DNA from 3 places in the Psychrobacter sp. H29 genome. Region 3 is predicted to be linked to each of the others. Evidence: predicted binding sites of a transcription regulator. Region 3 holds the regulator's gene; each other region holds the start of a gene.

Region 1 (5,447 bases), 910 kb from region 3:
GTTTGCTTTGATCAAACCAGTAATAACATCGACGGATGGACGCTGCGTGGCTAGCATCAGATGAATACCTGCTGCCCGTGATTTTTGTGCCAAACGCGTGATGAGCTCTTCGGCTTGTTTACCAACCTGCATAATCATATCAGCAAACTCATCGGCGACAATAACAATCATCGGTAAGGTTTTGAGCTTTGGTGCCTGACTGATACTGACGCTATCGTTCGGTCGCCATAGTGGGTCAAGCATAGGATTGCCTGATTGTTCTGCTGCCATAACCTTTTTGTTGAACTCATTGAGCTTACGCACTTTGAGTAGGCTCATTAATTGATAGCGGCGCTCCATCTCTGCCACACACCACGACAAGCTACTGGCCGCCTCTGTCATATCAGTGACTACTGGCGTCAATAGATGCGGAATGTCATTATAGTTGGCAAGCTCAAGCTGCTTTGGATCAATCAAGATCAGGCGCAGCTCGTTGGGCGTATACTTCAGTAGCATAGAGAGCAGCATCGAGTTGACCAGTACTGACTTACCAGAGCCTGTCGTACCAGCAACCAGCATATGCGGCGCGCGCGCAAGATCAGTGATAATAGGGTTGCCACCGATATCTTTTCCCATTGCCATACTGATTTGTGCTTTGGGGTCTTTGAAAGTATCCGTATTTAACAGCTCAATTAAGCGTACCATTTCACGTTTTTTATTGGGCACTTCGATACCGATATATGGCTTGCCCGGTATTACTTCGACCACACGTAGTGACGCCATAGATAGTGAACGCGCCAAGTCACGCGAGATACCCGTTACCTTACTCGCTTTGACACCAGCAGCCAGCTCTACTTCAAAACGAGTCACAACAGGCCCTGGGATAGCGTTGACGACAGACGCTTTTACATTGAACTCCTGTAGCTTAATCTCTAACAATTCAGATAACTGTTCAAGCTCGGCGACGGTATAGCTAGGCTTACGGTCAGGATCGGGCTTATCCAGTATAGAGACCTCTGGAATGGGCGTAAGGCTGCTGCGATAGGCCGCCGTTTGCATCGAGCGTGATTTTTGACTGAATGCTGCATCATCGCTAATGTGCGGCATGACTGGGGCACTCGCATCCTCAGCACTGTCATCTTCTGGCATCATATCCGTGATATGGTTGCTGCTATCACCCTCAGGGACAGCAAAACTAACAGATGGTTTTGCTGCGGTTATTGGCTGTGCGTCTACAACTGGGCTTACCGATTCTACTGTTGGTGCTGCCTTCGGGTTTGCAGGTGGTGTATTGGTTGGTGTCATATCTGAGATATCTGACACGGTTGGTACGACGTCCATTGCTGCTGCAATCGGCTCTTCAGATACAGATAGTGATACCTCATCATACGGCTGTTCTGCTGGCTCAGGAGACGACTTATTTGTAGAGCTAGCGGTTACCTGTGGTATAGGCTCTATTATTTGTTCCTGTACCGCTTGTTTAGCGACAGGTTGTTCAATTGCAGGCTTTTCGATTATGTCCTGAACTTTAGACTGTTCAACTCCAGGTTGCTCAATGACGGCTTGCTCAACTCGAGCCTGTTCCGTTATAACAGTATCTTGAATACTCTGAGAGTCTTGCATTGCAATGTTTGTGGCAGGTTCGGATAGGTCACCATGCTCAGCCAACCATGCTTCTGCTAACTGATCGACGCTTTGACTCGTATCACTTGCTTGAGTTATTTCAGGCGCATTAGCTTGTGGCTGACCATCGAGCTCTTGGTTATATTTAGCAGGTTCAGTCGCAGCTGTTTGCGCAATTGGCATCGCTTGGGAGTTTGATGCCCACTCCTCTTCGGGCATGTCTATAGTTGTGTCTGTCTGAGTATAGTTGGGTACAGGTGCACTAGAGCTCTCTATACTGCTGGCACCATAAACCATATGCTCACTCGCGAGCAGGTCATCAACCGTATTAGCATCGTTCCATGCAAAACTTGGCTCGACTTTTCGAGCAGGTATCGCGGTAGGAGCTGACATTGCTGATGGTGCGATATGGTCCGCTGTGCTATCAGCCATAGCACTGGCAGTCGCTGGCGCTGTATATAGTGGCGCACTTTTTTCATCGCTTGACGTAGTAGCTTCTTTAGCGGTCGCTATAGAGGCTTTGACGCTGTCTGCCAACCCTGATGTCGACAAGAAGTCTGACAACACATTACTGAACCGGCTACTGTTATCTGCCTCATTAATACTGTCAGTATGGTCAGCTGATTGTAGCTCAAGTGGTAGTTGTTCATGCTCTACTTGCTGCTCAGCCTGATCATCTACGCTGTGGCTATCGTCTTGTGGCCCACTGATTGGCCGAGTAACGTCAACATCCTCTTTGTTCTTTACGCCTGAGCCAAACCACGATAACGCCGTAATCTTCTGATATATTGCAAGCCAATGAATATTGAAAGCGAAGGTAGCCGTAATCACGACAAATACCGCCAAGAAGGCCGCACTACCCCACTGTGATAGCAGCTGTGCCAAGCGCTCTTGTAACTCAAGACCGATAATACCACCAGCCACACCTTCAAGTCCCATCGATGCAGGGTTAGTCACTTGTTGAATTAGGGCGACCAATTGTGCAAATAACGCACTAGCAGTCAGCAACAAAAACACGTAAGCGACCAGTCGCATGAGCCAAAACGTGGGTTTATTGTCCCACCAAATAAGAATCGACTCATAAACGACAAATGCTAAAAACCACCAGGCACCAAACCCAAAAAAGCTGTAGAGCAAGTCAGATAACCAAGCACCCGTCTGACCACCCATATTATTGATGGTTGTCATGTCACTACTGATATGCGACCAGCTAGGATCATTGCCTGTGTAAGTCATTAGAATGACAAACAGATATACGGCCAGTATTAACCCAAGGAGGGTAAACATTCCCTTTTTTAAATACTCAATATGCGGTGCTGATATCACGTAAAATCTGCCTTGTTGTTAATACTAAATGGTCGCCAACGCATGACTAAGCCTAATCATGCTGACATAAAGTGCTGACATAGATGTACCTCGCGGAGTGTTTTTGGTAAGGAGGTATTTATCGTAAGACCTAGCATCATAAGAACGCATAACCGTTATTATCACCCAAACCTTACCGCACTCGGCATAACTCCTTATAATAACAAATACATAGGTACAGTGGCGACAGTCTTATAAATAAAGCGTGTAGGAAAGTAAATCGAGACGCTATTTGTGCAAAAAAACCGTCCACCAATAGAGTATTGCTAGCGGTTTTGTACAAACGCTATAAAATACCAGCTGTTCCTAGCGCTAGTATTTCAAGGTTATTATGCTTTGATTCTAATGATAGCTGTGTTTGTTTTAGCAAACTTGCACTTTTCGACCTATGCCCTTATGTTATTATCACACAGCAATCAGAAAAACCATATTAGTCATAATTTTTGATTTTTTTATTATATTTATAACTATCATTATTCATTCGTATTTTTAGAAAGGAACACCTCATGGCAACTGACACTACCGCTCCACGTCACGAAAAACTCATTATTTTAGGCTCAGGTCCTGCAGGTTACTCTGCTGCAGTATATGCGGCACGTGCCAATCTTAAACCAGTTATGGTTACGGGTATGGAAGTAGGCGGACAATTAACGACCACTACCGAAGTCGATAACTGGCCAGGCGATGCACATGATTTGACAGGTCCAGCACTAATGGAGCGTATGAAGGCGCATGCTGAGCGTTTTGGTACAGAACTGGTTTATGATCATATCAATGAAGTCAATCTAAACGAGCGTCCATTTCAGCTATCAGGTAACAACGGCAACTATACTTGTGATGCCTTGATCATCTCAACAGGTGCTTCTGCACAGTATTTGGGGCTAGAGTCAGAAACCAAATTTAAAGGCCTTGGTGTATCTGCTTGTGCTACTTGTGATGGTTTTTTCTACAAGGACCAAAAAGTCGCCGTGATTGGTGGTGGTAATACCGCCGTCGAAGAAGCCTTATATTTGTCTAACATTGCTTCTGAAGTGACCTTAGTGCATCGCCGTGATAGCTTACGCTCTGAAAAAATCCTACAAGATAAGCTGTTTGAGAAAGCCAAAAACGGCAATGTCAAAATTGAATGGAACCATCAGGTAAAAGAAGTGGTTGGTGATGATATGGGTGTCAATGGTGTCGTTATCGAATCAATGACTGACGGTAGCACCAAACAACTAGACGCAATGGGTATGTTTGTCGCGATTGGTCACAAGCCCAATACTGACCTATTCACCGGTCAATTGGACATGAAAGACGGCTATTTGACTGTCAATAGTGGTCTCAATGGTAACGCTACACAAACTAGCATTGAGGGTGTATTTGCAGCTGGCGACGTCGCTGATCATGTTTATCGTCAGGCTATTACCTCTGCTGGTACAGGTTGTATGGCAGCACTTGATGCTGAAAAGTACTTAGATGCTATCGGTGAAGCAACGGCAAAAGACCATACGTATGCATCAACCCTAACTGCTGATCAAGAAGACTAAATGGATAACTTCACGCAGCACGATGATACCACTCAATACATTACGCCTGAGACTCTAAAAAGTCTTAGGCGTTATGACTTTCCTAATCCTATCTCTGTCGATCCTGATGGGATTGGAATTGTCGCGATGGGCGGCGATCTAGCACCCGAGACATTAATATCTGCTTACGCACGGGGACTATTCCCATGGTTCAATGAAGACGAACCTATTGCTTGGTGGTGTCCTGAGCCACGCTGTGTGATAGCACCATCTGATTATCAACCGAGTAAGTCGCTACGTAAGCAAGCAAGCCGCACGCGTTGGCAGTTGACACTCAATCAAGCTTTTGATGAGGTCATACATGCTTGTAGTCTACCGCGAAGCGATGGTCTTAATAATGACTTGCCTGAAGGCGAGCATACTTGGATTCATGATGAGATGATTGAGGCCTATACCAAATTGCATGCGCAAGGTTTTGCCCACAGTATTGAGGTCTGGGATGAGAAAGGTCAGCTGATTGGTGGACTTTACGGACTAAAGATAGGCAATATTTATTTTGGTGAGTCTATGTTCCATCGTGCGTCCAATGCCTCAAAGATAGCCTTCTGGGGTTTAATGCGCTTATGCGAACAAAGTCACGTGGCACTCGTCGATTGCCAATTGCCAAATGATCACCTCATGAGCTTGGGCGCTACCACCCTGCCGCGTACTGATTTCCTGGCTCAGTTAGATAGCCTGATAAGTCATCGTTTTGTTCAGTGGGATGACAGCTCGCATAAACCATTAGCAGTGACGCGACTTGATACTACAGAGCCTTGGCAACGCATATTATGATAATGACAATAGCTAAGCAACAACGAGGTTTTTATGGCGCTTGATATCTCATTTTTGTTGATTGGAGAACTGGCAGCGAAGGCCAATACCACCAAAGACACGGTACGTCATTATGAGCAGTTAGGTCTGCTAAAATCA
Region 2 (5,447 bases), 460 kb from region 3:
AGTCATACATAGACCAAAGAGAAGCCCGAACCTGACTATCAGGTTCGGGCTTCTCTTTGGTAGGACTCTTCTCTAATAAAGCTAAAAACTTTACACCTCTTTATACAACTGACGTCCTTCCTTATTGTACTTCTCCATCATCTCAGCCATTCCTTGACGGACTTCCTCAGCACTGGCTTCGCCAACTTGTCCGACCAGTTCAGTGTCGACTTTTTTAATCAAATGATCCGCATCGCTTAAGTCGCCTGATTGCGGTGTGACTTTTTTATTAGCGGCGTCTTTGTCCAAACCTGCTGCATACTCACGTACGTTTTGGGTGATTTTCATGGAGCAAAACTTCGGACCACACATCGAGCAAAAATGGGCTGATTTGTGTGCGTCTTTTGGTAAGGTCTCGTCGTGATATTCGCGCGCGGTATCAGGGTCGAGCGCCAGATTGAACTGATCATCCCAGCGGAATTCAAAACGCGCTTTGGATAGTGCATTATCACGTGCCTGCGCACCGGGGTGACCTTTGGCCAAATCAGCAGCATGAGCGGCAATCTTGTAAGTAATAATGCCGTCTTTGACGTCTTTTTTGTTTGGTAGACCCAAGTGCTCTTTTGGTGTCACATAGCACAGCATCGCGGTACCAAACCAGCCAATCATCGCTGCACCAATCGCACTGGTGATATGGTCATAACCTGGTGCAATGTCGGTCGTTAATGGCCCCAAGGTATAAAAAGGCGCATCCGCACACAGCTCAAGCTGCAAGTCCATATTTTCTTTGATGCGGTTCATCGCCACATGCCCAGGGCCTTCGATCATGACCTGTACATCATGTTCCCATGCGACTTTGGTCAACTCTCCAAGCGTACGTAGCTCACCGAACTGCGCCTCATCATTGGCATCTTGTAGACAGCCAGGACGCAGGCCATCACCTAGACTAAATGCTACATCGTACTGCTTCATAATCTCGCAGATGTCTTCGAAATGCGTGTATAAAAAACTCTCTTTGTGATGCGCCAGACACCATTGTGCCATGATAGAACCACCACGCGAGACGATACCCGTTAGGCGTTTTGCAGTGAGCGGTACATAGCGGAGTAGGACACCCGCGTGAATGGTGAAATAATCCACGCCTTGCTCGGCTTGCTCAATCAACGTATCACGGAAGATTTCCCACGTTAGATCTTCTGCGACGCCATCAACTTTTTCTAGCGCTTGATAAATCGGTACGGTACCAATCGGCACAGGCGAGTTACGGATTAACCATTCACGGGTTTCATGAATATGATTACCCGTTGATAAATCCATAATGGTATCCGCACCCCAACGTGTGGCCCACGTCATTTTGGATACTTCTTCATCGATAGACGAACCCAGCGCGGAGTTACCGATATTGGCATTGATTTTCACCAAGAAATTGCGCCCGATGATCATCGGCTCAGATTCAGGGTGGTTGATGTTGTTTGGGATAATGGCACGACCAGCCGCCACTTCATCACGGACAAACTCAGGGGTGATGATAGTGGGCGTATTGGCGCCGAAGCTCTCGCCGTCATGTTGACGCATGTCGGTCAGCTCGTGCTGCTTTTGCGTCTCACGTATGGCGATATATTCCATCTCAGGGGTGATGATACCGCGACGCGCGTAGTACATCTGCGTGACATTTTGCCCTGCTTTGGCACGGCGTGGCTTGTCAATAAGAGCAAATCTAAGGTTGGCAGTGCTGATATCGCGAGCACGTGCTTGACCGTATGAGCTAGATAGACCGCTTAGTTGCTCCGTATCATCACGCTCGGCGATCCAGTTTTCACGCAGTTTTGGTAGACCTTTCGTCAAGTCAATCTCGACATTGGGGTCAGTGTAGACGCCCGAAGTGTCGTAGACATAAAACGGCGGATTATGCTCACCATCTTTGTCACCCGTACCGCCAACTGGTGTATCCGCCAAGCTGATTTCGCGCATCGGTACTTGGATATCAGGTCTTGAGCCTTCGATATAGACTTTGCGAGAGGCGGGTAGAATACGGTGCAGATCACGTGCATCTTCTTCAAAGCGCGCATCGCTGGCAGCACGGTGGGCAGGCGTTTTTAGGGCGTCTGCTTTTTTATCTGCTTTGACGGTGTCAGTAGAGTCTGAGGTAAGAGGTATGTTGTTGGCTGGGTTATGCGTTTGTGCAGTTGAGGCACTGTCTAAAGAGGTGTTGTCTAAAGTGCTGTCTAAAGTAGTCATATGCTGTCCTAGCGTGTTGGTTTTTGAATAAAATCAACACCGCCAGTATCTGCGGGTGCAGCATCTATCATTGAGACAAGTTTGGACTATCGACACCTAAAAGCGAGCAAAAAATTGCCGCGGTAAATGGTCATCAAATAGGGGACGCAGCTTTATACCTTCGCTCGTTATCTGCTTATGCAGCACGCATACTCAGACAGTAGTGATGATAAAAATGTATTTCTACGCGTCCTTTGTCATCAATAACAAAGTGCTTAAGACTTCCCTGCGTCGGTACTAACCGCATCAGGTTCGGCGGGTGATCTCTCAGCGAATGTAGATAGGCGACTACTGTTATTAATGTTTAACTATAAACGCTTAATAAAGTAGGCCAATACTACACCGCACCCCGAGTCTGTCAGTGTTGTAAATCAGATTTCATACTAGCAAAATTCTGTACTAACAGCTAATAGTATTTGAACGTAAGTATCAGACTCCAAATGCGACGTTTAATATACTTATCCAATAGGCCACTCAGTATCAGTAACGACTATCGCTTGGTATCACTGGGCTAGACAGAGGTTGTCTAAATATTATGTAAAGCGAATAAAAGATTGCGACGGTTGTCATTAAATTGTCATAAAGATTTGGCAAGATAGCACGCATATCACAAACAATGCTTTTTTATATCGTCGTTAAACTTCAGGAGTTCTACATGCGTTATTCGTTATTAGCAGTAGCCGTCAGTTGCACCTTAATGCTTACGGCGTGTAATAAGTCAACAGATACGACAGAAACCGCTGCCGCTGATACTAGTAGCGCTACGACCACTACTCAGACTCAGGAAACGACTGCTGCTGATGCTGGTTTTAAATCTGCTGAAAACATCGCAATGAACATCACGGGTGCAGGTGCGTCATTCCCGCAGCCTATCTATGCCAAATGGTCTTATGACTACAATGGTGCGACTGGCGGGCAAGTTAACTATCAGTCAATTGGTTCATCTGGCGGTATCAAACAAATTCAATCAAAGACTGTCGATTTTGGTGCCTCTGATGCGCCATTGACACCTGAAGAGCTAGCAGAATCTGATCTTATCCAGTTCCCAACGGTCATCGGCGGCGTCGTACCTATCGTTAATATTGATGGTATTGAGCCAGGTGCCTTGAAGCTAGATGGTACGACTTTGGCAGACATCTATCTAGGTAAAATTAGCAACTGGAATGACCCGGCTATCGCAGCTATGAACCCAGATTTGACCTTGCCAGATGCGGCAATCACAACGGTATTCCGCTCAGACGGTTCAGGTACGACGTTCAACTTTACTGACTATCTAGCAAAAGTATCACCAGATTGGAAAGATACGGTTGGTGTTGATAAAACGGTTAAGTGGCCAACCTCTGCGACTGGCGCAGGTGGTAAAGGTAACGAAGGCGTCTCAAGCTATGTAAACCGTATGAAAAACTCTATCGGTTATGTTGAGTATGCATACGCTAAGCAAAACAACATGTCACATACTGCACTGAAGAACGCCGCGGGCAACATCGTTCAGCCATCTGCTGAGACATTTGCCGCAGCAGGTGACATCGATTGGTCACAACAAGAAGGCTTTTATAAAGTCATCACCAACTCTGAGACTGAGCAAGCATGGCCTATCGCTGCTGCAACCTTTATCTTAGTACACAAGCAGCCAGAGAATCCTCAGCAAGTTGCTGGCGTGTTGAACTTCTTTGACTGGGCGTATACCCAAGGTGATGATAGCGCTATGAGCCTAGATTATGTCCCATTCTCTGATACGGCAGTGGCTCTATTCAAAGCAAAATGGAACGACGTAAAAGGTAGCGACGGTCAGCCAGTTTATAAGCCAGCGCAGTAAGTTGCTACTCTTGATTTTGACATAGTTAGACTCTCAAACAACCACTCTAAAGAGAGCCTGGTTGTTTGAGAGGTTTTATCACAGCAATTTTGACCGTAACATTGACTGCAGTACTGATGGATATATTGAGCAGTTGCCATTGGCACACAGGATCGTTAATGATTATGCGGGTGGGCTTGTTGTGATAAAGCTGAACAAACACACTGGTTTTTTGAATTCACTCTATTCAATGCTGAGACACTTATGACAGACTTAAGGTCCCAACTGGCTAAACAAAAACGTTACGACGCTTTATTTGTCAACTCTACCAAAGCGTTTGCCATACTGGTCCTCCTATCTTTAGGGGGCATTCTAGTTTCTCTCATCGTTGGTGCTTGGCCGAGTATTCAAGAGTTCGGGCTTGGGTTTTATACCAGCAACAATTGGGACACGGTCGCCAATGAGTACGGCGCGCTTGCGCCTATTTACGGTACGCTAGTCACCTCACTCATCGCTATCGTGATTGCCGTGCCCGTCAGTTTTGGTATTGCAATATTTTTGACTGAGATGTGCCCTAAGTTCCTCAAAAAACCACTGGGTATTGCCATTGAACTATTGGCCGGTATCCCTTCTATCATTTATGGTATGTGGGGTTTGTTTGTTTTTGCACCATTCTTTGGCGATCATATCCAGCCATGGTTTATTGAGCACATCGGTCCTCTACCTATCATCGGTAAATTGTTTGTAGGTGCTCCTATGGGACTGGGGATGTTCACGGCATCTCTAGTGCTGGCTATCATGATTATTCCTTTTATCGCAGCCACCATGCGTGACGTCTTCTCTGTCGTACCAGATTTGCTCAAAGAATCTGCCTACGGTATGGGCGCGACGACGTGGGAAGTTATGTTTAAGATTATCCTCCCTTATACCAAAGCAGGGGTTGTTGGCGGCGTTATCTTGGGTCTGGGGCGCGCACTTGGCGAGACCATGGCGGTAACTTTCTTGATAGGTAATGCTTTCAATATCAGTCCAAGTCTGTTTACTTCTGGTGTGACGATTACCTCTGCCTTGGCCAACGAGTTTGCCGAAGCCTCTAGTGAGCTGCATTTGGCCTCGCTACTACATTTAGGCTTAATACTGTTTGTCATTACCTTCATTGTGCTGTCTTTGGCCAAACTCATGCTTATGCGTATGGATCATAAAGCGGGCAACCGATAAATCATGTATCAGACTTTGATATTGATAAAAGATATGGGAAATAAAGACTATGCCTTCTAACAATGCGCTCAACGCACCACTACCAGTCAAGACAAGCTCTAAAGCACATTATAACAAGAGTCTTTATAACAAGCGCCGTTGGACCAATAAGCTTGGGCTAGGGTTTGCCATGTCAGCC
Region 3 (5,447 bases):
ATTATGCAGACAGCATTAGATTTATTAGACAACGGCATGCAACCTGTCATCATTGGCGATGCGGTTGGCTCTCGTTTCCCTTACGATAAAAAACAAGCGATTCGCCGTATCCGCCGTGCGGGCGGAGTGATCAGTACCGTTGAGTCGATATTGTTTGAGCTGTGTCGTAGTAGTGAAGATCCTGCGTTCAAAACCATTATTAATTTGATAAAGTAGACAATCATATAATAGGGTGCTCAGTCATTTAACTGAAACATTTATAAGAGATAGCGCTTGATAACATCAGCGCTATCTTGCTGTTAGCAACATCATAATTCGCAAAATCATCAAAAAATTAGAGAGAAACATGTCCTCAAACACAACTATGTCATTGACCAACCCAAAGTCTGCTGCAAACATCGACATAGATGATGTTACTCACTTCTTATTAGAGCTAGATGCCCTCAAGCGTATCAACCGCCGCAGCTATGTGACAAAAACCACTCGCCGCGAAAACTCTGCCGAGCACTCTTGGCACTTGGCTATGGCGTGTTGGTCGATTGCTGAAGCGTTTGAATTAGATGTCAATCATGAGCGACTGCTAAAGATGGCACTGGTACATGATTTGGGTGAGATTGACGCTGGCGATACGTTTTTATTCGCAAACAGCCGTAGCGATGCGCACGTTGAAGAGCGCGCTGGTATTGCTCGACTACAAGCAGAGCGCGGTAATGGTATCGCAGCTTTAAGTGAGGTTTGGGAGGCGCAAGAAACGGGTAGCAGCAAAGAAAGCCAGTTGCTTAGGGTGGTTGACCGCTTATTGCCATTTTTACTCAATCTTAATACTGAGGGAAAAACGTGGGTCGAAGCCCAAGTAACACGTTCGCAGGTAGCTTATACCCTTGCTTTTATCAAAGACAGCTTTCCAACCATTCATGATTGGCTTACCAAAAATATCGACTATGCGACCCAGCAAGGATGGCTGATCGATGCATAACTTTATATGAGTGACAGGCATGAAAAAGCTCAGTTAAGTATGCATTAACATACCTAACTGAGCTGATATTTTGAGCGTTTTTATACAGTCGTATTATTGAGTATTTGCCATCCCTAGCAGTTGACCCATTTGCACGACGCTGTTGGCTTGCATGCTATCCAACCAGTCAGCTTTTGCTGCTTTTGGTAGTACCACGATAGCCGTTGAGCCTAAATAAAAACGTCCAAGTTCATCCCCTGCGGCAAACGGCATGTCATGATCAGCTTCTTGGATGTCGTCAGTACGAGTTATTTTGCCCGTTGCGACGGTTTCGATACCAGCGACGATCATAGCGCCTACCATGACAACGGCTGCTTTGCCGTACTTGGTATCGAACATGCAAACCAGACGCTCATTACGAGCAAATAAATCTGGTACGTTAGCGGCCGTAGTGTTATTAACCGAAAACAACGTGCCAGGTACGTAGCGAGTCTTGGTCAACGTACCTGTAAACGGCACATGGACACGGTGATAGTTGCTAGGTGCTAGGTAGATCGTCGCAAAACTGCCATCCGCAAAGTAACTGCCATCTTCGCTATCAGCCAGCAGCTGTCCGACATCATAGTGACGACCCTTGGCTTGCAATAGCTTATGGTCTTGGATTTGTCCGAGCTGAGAGATAATACCATCAGCAGGGCTGACGATACCGTTGTCAGTGGTATCGATGATACGAGCGTCTTCTTTTAATTCACGAGTGAAAAAATCATTAAAGCTCTCGTATGCGTTGAGACTCTGGCGCTCATAGTCGTCTAGGCTGATGTTATAGGCTTTTGCAAAACTACGAATAAAGGTACGTTTAACATAAGGATGGCGGCTGGCGGCCAAACGTCCAGCGACTTTACTGAGCTGCTGCTGTGGTACCAGCTGTTGTAAGGTGGTAAATACATTCATAATACGGCTACCAAAATAAGAGATGATGTCATTATTGCATGTGCAAGTTAATGACCGTATTTTATCATGGACAGCCCATTATTGTCTGAGCATAATCTGTTAAGGAATGAGTAAATGAAGGCACTTATACAACGAGTTAGGCGGGCTAGTGTGACTATCGATGAGCATTGTGTTGGCAAAATAGATCATGGAATACTGGCTTATATTGGTTTGGGGCATGAGGATAGTCTGAGCACGGCTCAGCGAATGATTGATAAAATTCTCACGTATCGTATTTTTGAAAATAATGAAGATCCCACAAAATTTGGTAAACTGGATAAAGATGTCCAGCAGGCAGGCGGTGGTTTGTTATTGGTGTCGCAGTTCACTTTGATGGCAAAAACAGACAAAGGTCGCCGTCCTGATTTTGGTGGTGCAATGGCACCTGATGCGGCTCAAATACTGTTTGAGCAACTTATAGACTATGCAAAAACACAGTACCCAAACGTCGCCACTGGTCAGTTTGGCGCTGACATGCAAGTCGATAGTGTCAATGACGGACCCCTAAATTTTCTACTGGAGATCTGACACTAGAGTGTCATCAAGCTGTCATAATTAATCCGTTTAATAGATAAAGACTGGTGAGTATTTATCGCCTTTTTACATGCTAAATTTTGCCCTCTAACACTGAGAATGTCATATGTATAACGAGCAAATTTTGATTGTTGAAGATGAACCTGCGATTCGTGAAATGGTTGTGATGACGCTAGAAATGGCTGGATTTGAGAGCCTGCAAGCCGCTGACGTCTCAGAGGCGCACCAGCAAGTGGTCGATCATAGACCGTCGCTGATCTTGTTAGATTGGATGCTACCGGGAGACAAAAGCGGCGTTGATTTTTGCCGTATGCTAAAGAACGATGAGCTGCTCTCTGAGATACCAGTCATTATGTTGACAGCGAAAAGTGAAGAGGACAGCAAGGTTTATGGACTCGATGCGGGTGCAGATGACTACATGACCAAGCCTTTTTCAACCCGTGAGTTGATCTCTAGAATCAAAGCGGTATTGCGCCGTAGTAGTGCGATGAGTAGTGACAAGCCTATTGAAATCGGTCAGTTGAGTCTAGATACCAAAAGCCAGCGTGTGACCGCCGCCGGAAAGGTCATCGATGTAGGCCCAACAGAGTATCGTCTATTGGCGTTTTTTATGAGTCATCCAGAGCGCGCTTATACACGAACGCAGCTCCTCGATCAGGTTTGGGGCGGCAACGTATACATCGAAGATCGCACCATCGACGTACATATTAAGCGTCTGCGTAAACTCTTGCGTCCTCATGACTGTGATACATTGATACAGACGGTACGCGGTACAGGCTATCGATTCTCTAGTCTTATTGAGCCAAGCTAGTCTTGCATACATAAGGTCGCTGGAATACTAAAATAGCGGATAGTGGTAAGGATAAGAAATGGACAAGACAGTGCCAGCACAACACAAAAAAACCCGTAACAGCCATCAGCAAGATACCCCAGAAAACACCTCTGCCCAGCATGAAGCAGAGCAGCTACAAAAAATCAGAAGCGCACTGCGAGCACTACGAGACGCGGTGATTTTAATCGATGAGAATGATTGTTTAGGATGGTGGAATCAGGCGGCGCAGGATCTATTGTCTTTACAGCAAGATGATAAAGGGAAGAGTGTCTTTGATTTTATTACCATACCAGAGTTTCACCAGTATTATGAAGACACCACGCTGCCCAATTATGAAGACACCACGCTGCCTAATGACGGCATCTACATAGAGTCATGGCGCGATCCTAGCCGCTACCTAAAATTTGAGCTCACATCTTTTGGTGATGAAAAGCTCCTATTTATTTATGATGTGACGCGCTTAAAGCACCTAGAGCAGATGCGTAAAGACTTTGTGGCAAATGTCTCTCATGAGCTACGCACACCATTGACCGTAATGACAGGTTACTTAGAAAACTTCACGGATCAGCCAGATATGCCGCCTCATTGGCGCCGTGGTTTTGAGCTCATGACTCAGCAAACAGCCCGTATGAATAGAATCGTAAATGACTTGCTGCTTTTATCTAGAATTGAGATCGAAGAGACGCATGAATTCAACGTTATAGATATGACCAAACTACTCACCCATATCTATGATGATGCACAAGCCTATAACCAAGCTTACAAGCATACCATTCACCTAGATATCGATACATATGATGGGCTATATGGGTCAGAGATGTACTTAAACAGTGCATTGTCTAATCTGGTGATTAATGCGATTAAATATACACCAAAAGGTGGCAATATTACTATCAGTTGGACGCGAACATCAGATGGATGCCGGTTTGCAGTCGAAGACGACGGATTGGGGATAGCACCAGAGCATATTGTTCGTTTGACGGAGCGCTTCTACCGTGTTGATAAAGGTCGCAGCCGTGCCACAGGTGGTACAGGTCTGGGGTTAGCTATCGTAAAGCATGTACTGCATCAACACGAAGCGCAGCTACAGATTGAATCAATAGAGGGTGAGGGTTCGACATTTAGTGTGGTATTTCCAGCCACTTATGTGCGTACAGTCACCGCAAACTAGGGCGTGTCCCTAATTTAAACGCTTATCACTAAATGGGCTAAAAATGGCTAAATCTTTGGCAAGCGGCGTCAAATAGCTGATCAATATCTCGATATTGTCTGCACTATTTTCCTTGTTAGCTTGCGATTTATTTCATTTTTATCGCCATTTTTAAAATAGGGACACGCCCTAGCACCTCTCTTGATATAAGTTATTAGAGCTTTTTATACATTATGCTTAATTCTTTTGTAAAAGCGGGTAGGGGTTCACAGCACTGCCGTTAATATAAATACCATAATGTACATGCGGCGGTGTCCCTTTTGCATTGCCGCTATCACCCACGTAGCCAATAGTATCGCCTTTATTGACCCAATCATTGGGAGAGATATCAGCATAGTCCTCTAGATGAGCATAATAATGTCCTGCACCGCCCGGTCCTACTACGACGACCACGAGGCCACCTAAAGTATTTTCGCCAACCTTGCTCACGATACCCTGCGTGGTTGACTGTATGGGTGTTCCTCGTTCTGCAAAGATATCGATACCTTCATGTGAGCGCCCTTGACTGCGTGCTGCGCCCCACGTATCCGTCAGGTTTTGCCCTGGTAGTGGGCTGGGTAAGCTATCTTCTGTCGGCAGTTCTTGCTGCAGCAAACTCATCTGTTGCCATTTGGCGACCACAAATGATTGGGTCTGTTGGCTGATATCGGGCAGCAGCTTATCAAACACAAATAACAGCCCCAGCAATACCACTGCTCTAATCAGTACGCTCAACACGCGCCCAAAAATAGAAGGCTTGGGTTGTTTGTTTTTTTCATCTACTAGCATTGAGGTCTCTTATCTGTTTTATACGATATAAAGTATTATAAAAGCCCTGTATACAAAGGTGTGTATAGCATTGTTATCTATAGATTTTATCCCCATAAATACAGGTGTCATTAAATACAAGCACAGCAAATATAACGTTATCTACTTAACACTGTTGT

Evidence for each region. Region 3 encodes PhoB, which activates phosphate uptake and scavenging genes when phosphate is short. Its sites were predicted from a motif close to TGTCATNAANCTGTCATAA; they were not measured.
Region 1: a site for PhoB is predicted at 2,980-2,998, ahead of AC5JP1_RS07750 (DNA translocase FtsK). Genes of this name have one in related genera too.
Region 2: a site for PhoB is predicted at 2,821-2,839, ahead of pstS (phosphate ABC transporter substrate-binding protein PstS). Genes of this name have one in related genera too.

What each region holds. Positions count from the first base shown of each region.
Region 1 is NZ_JCACRY010000001.1:1,922,413-1,927,859, forward strand. It holds gene AC5JP1_RS07750 (DNA translocase FtsK) at 1-2,928, opposite strand, end outside; gene trxB (thioredoxin-disulfide reductase) at 3,474-4,496, shown strand; gene aat (leucyl/phenylalanyl-tRNA--protein transferase) at 4,497-5,309, shown strand; gene AC5JP1_RS07765 (MerR family transcriptional regulator) at 5,343-5,447, shown strand, end outside.
Region 2 is NZ_JCACRY010000001.1:2,371,503-2,376,949, reverse strand. It holds gene thiC (phosphomethylpyrimidine synthase ThiC) at 91-2,217, opposite strand; TPP riboswitch at 2,463-2,618, opposite strand; gene pstS (phosphate ABC transporter substrate-binding protein PstS) at 2,912-4,072, shown strand; gene pstC (phosphate ABC transporter permease subunit PstC) at 4,316-5,269, shown strand; gene pstA (phosphate ABC transporter permease PstA) at 5,439-5,447, shown strand, end outside.
Region 3 is NZ_JCACRY010000001.1:2,836,265-2,841,711, forward strand. It holds gene AC5JP1_RS11615 (isochorismatase family protein) at 1-216, shown strand, start outside; gene AC5JP1_RS11620 (HD domain-containing protein) at 347-976, shown strand; gene asd (archaetidylserine decarboxylase) at 1,070-1,906, opposite strand; gene dtd (D-aminoacyl-tRNA deacylase) at 2,021-2,473, shown strand; gene phoB (phosphate regulon transcriptional regulator PhoB) at 2,586-3,290, shown strand; gene phoR (phosphate regulon sensor histidine kinase PhoR) at 3,349-4,482, shown strand; gene AC5JP1_RS11645 (M23 family metallopeptidase) at 4,699-5,289, opposite strand.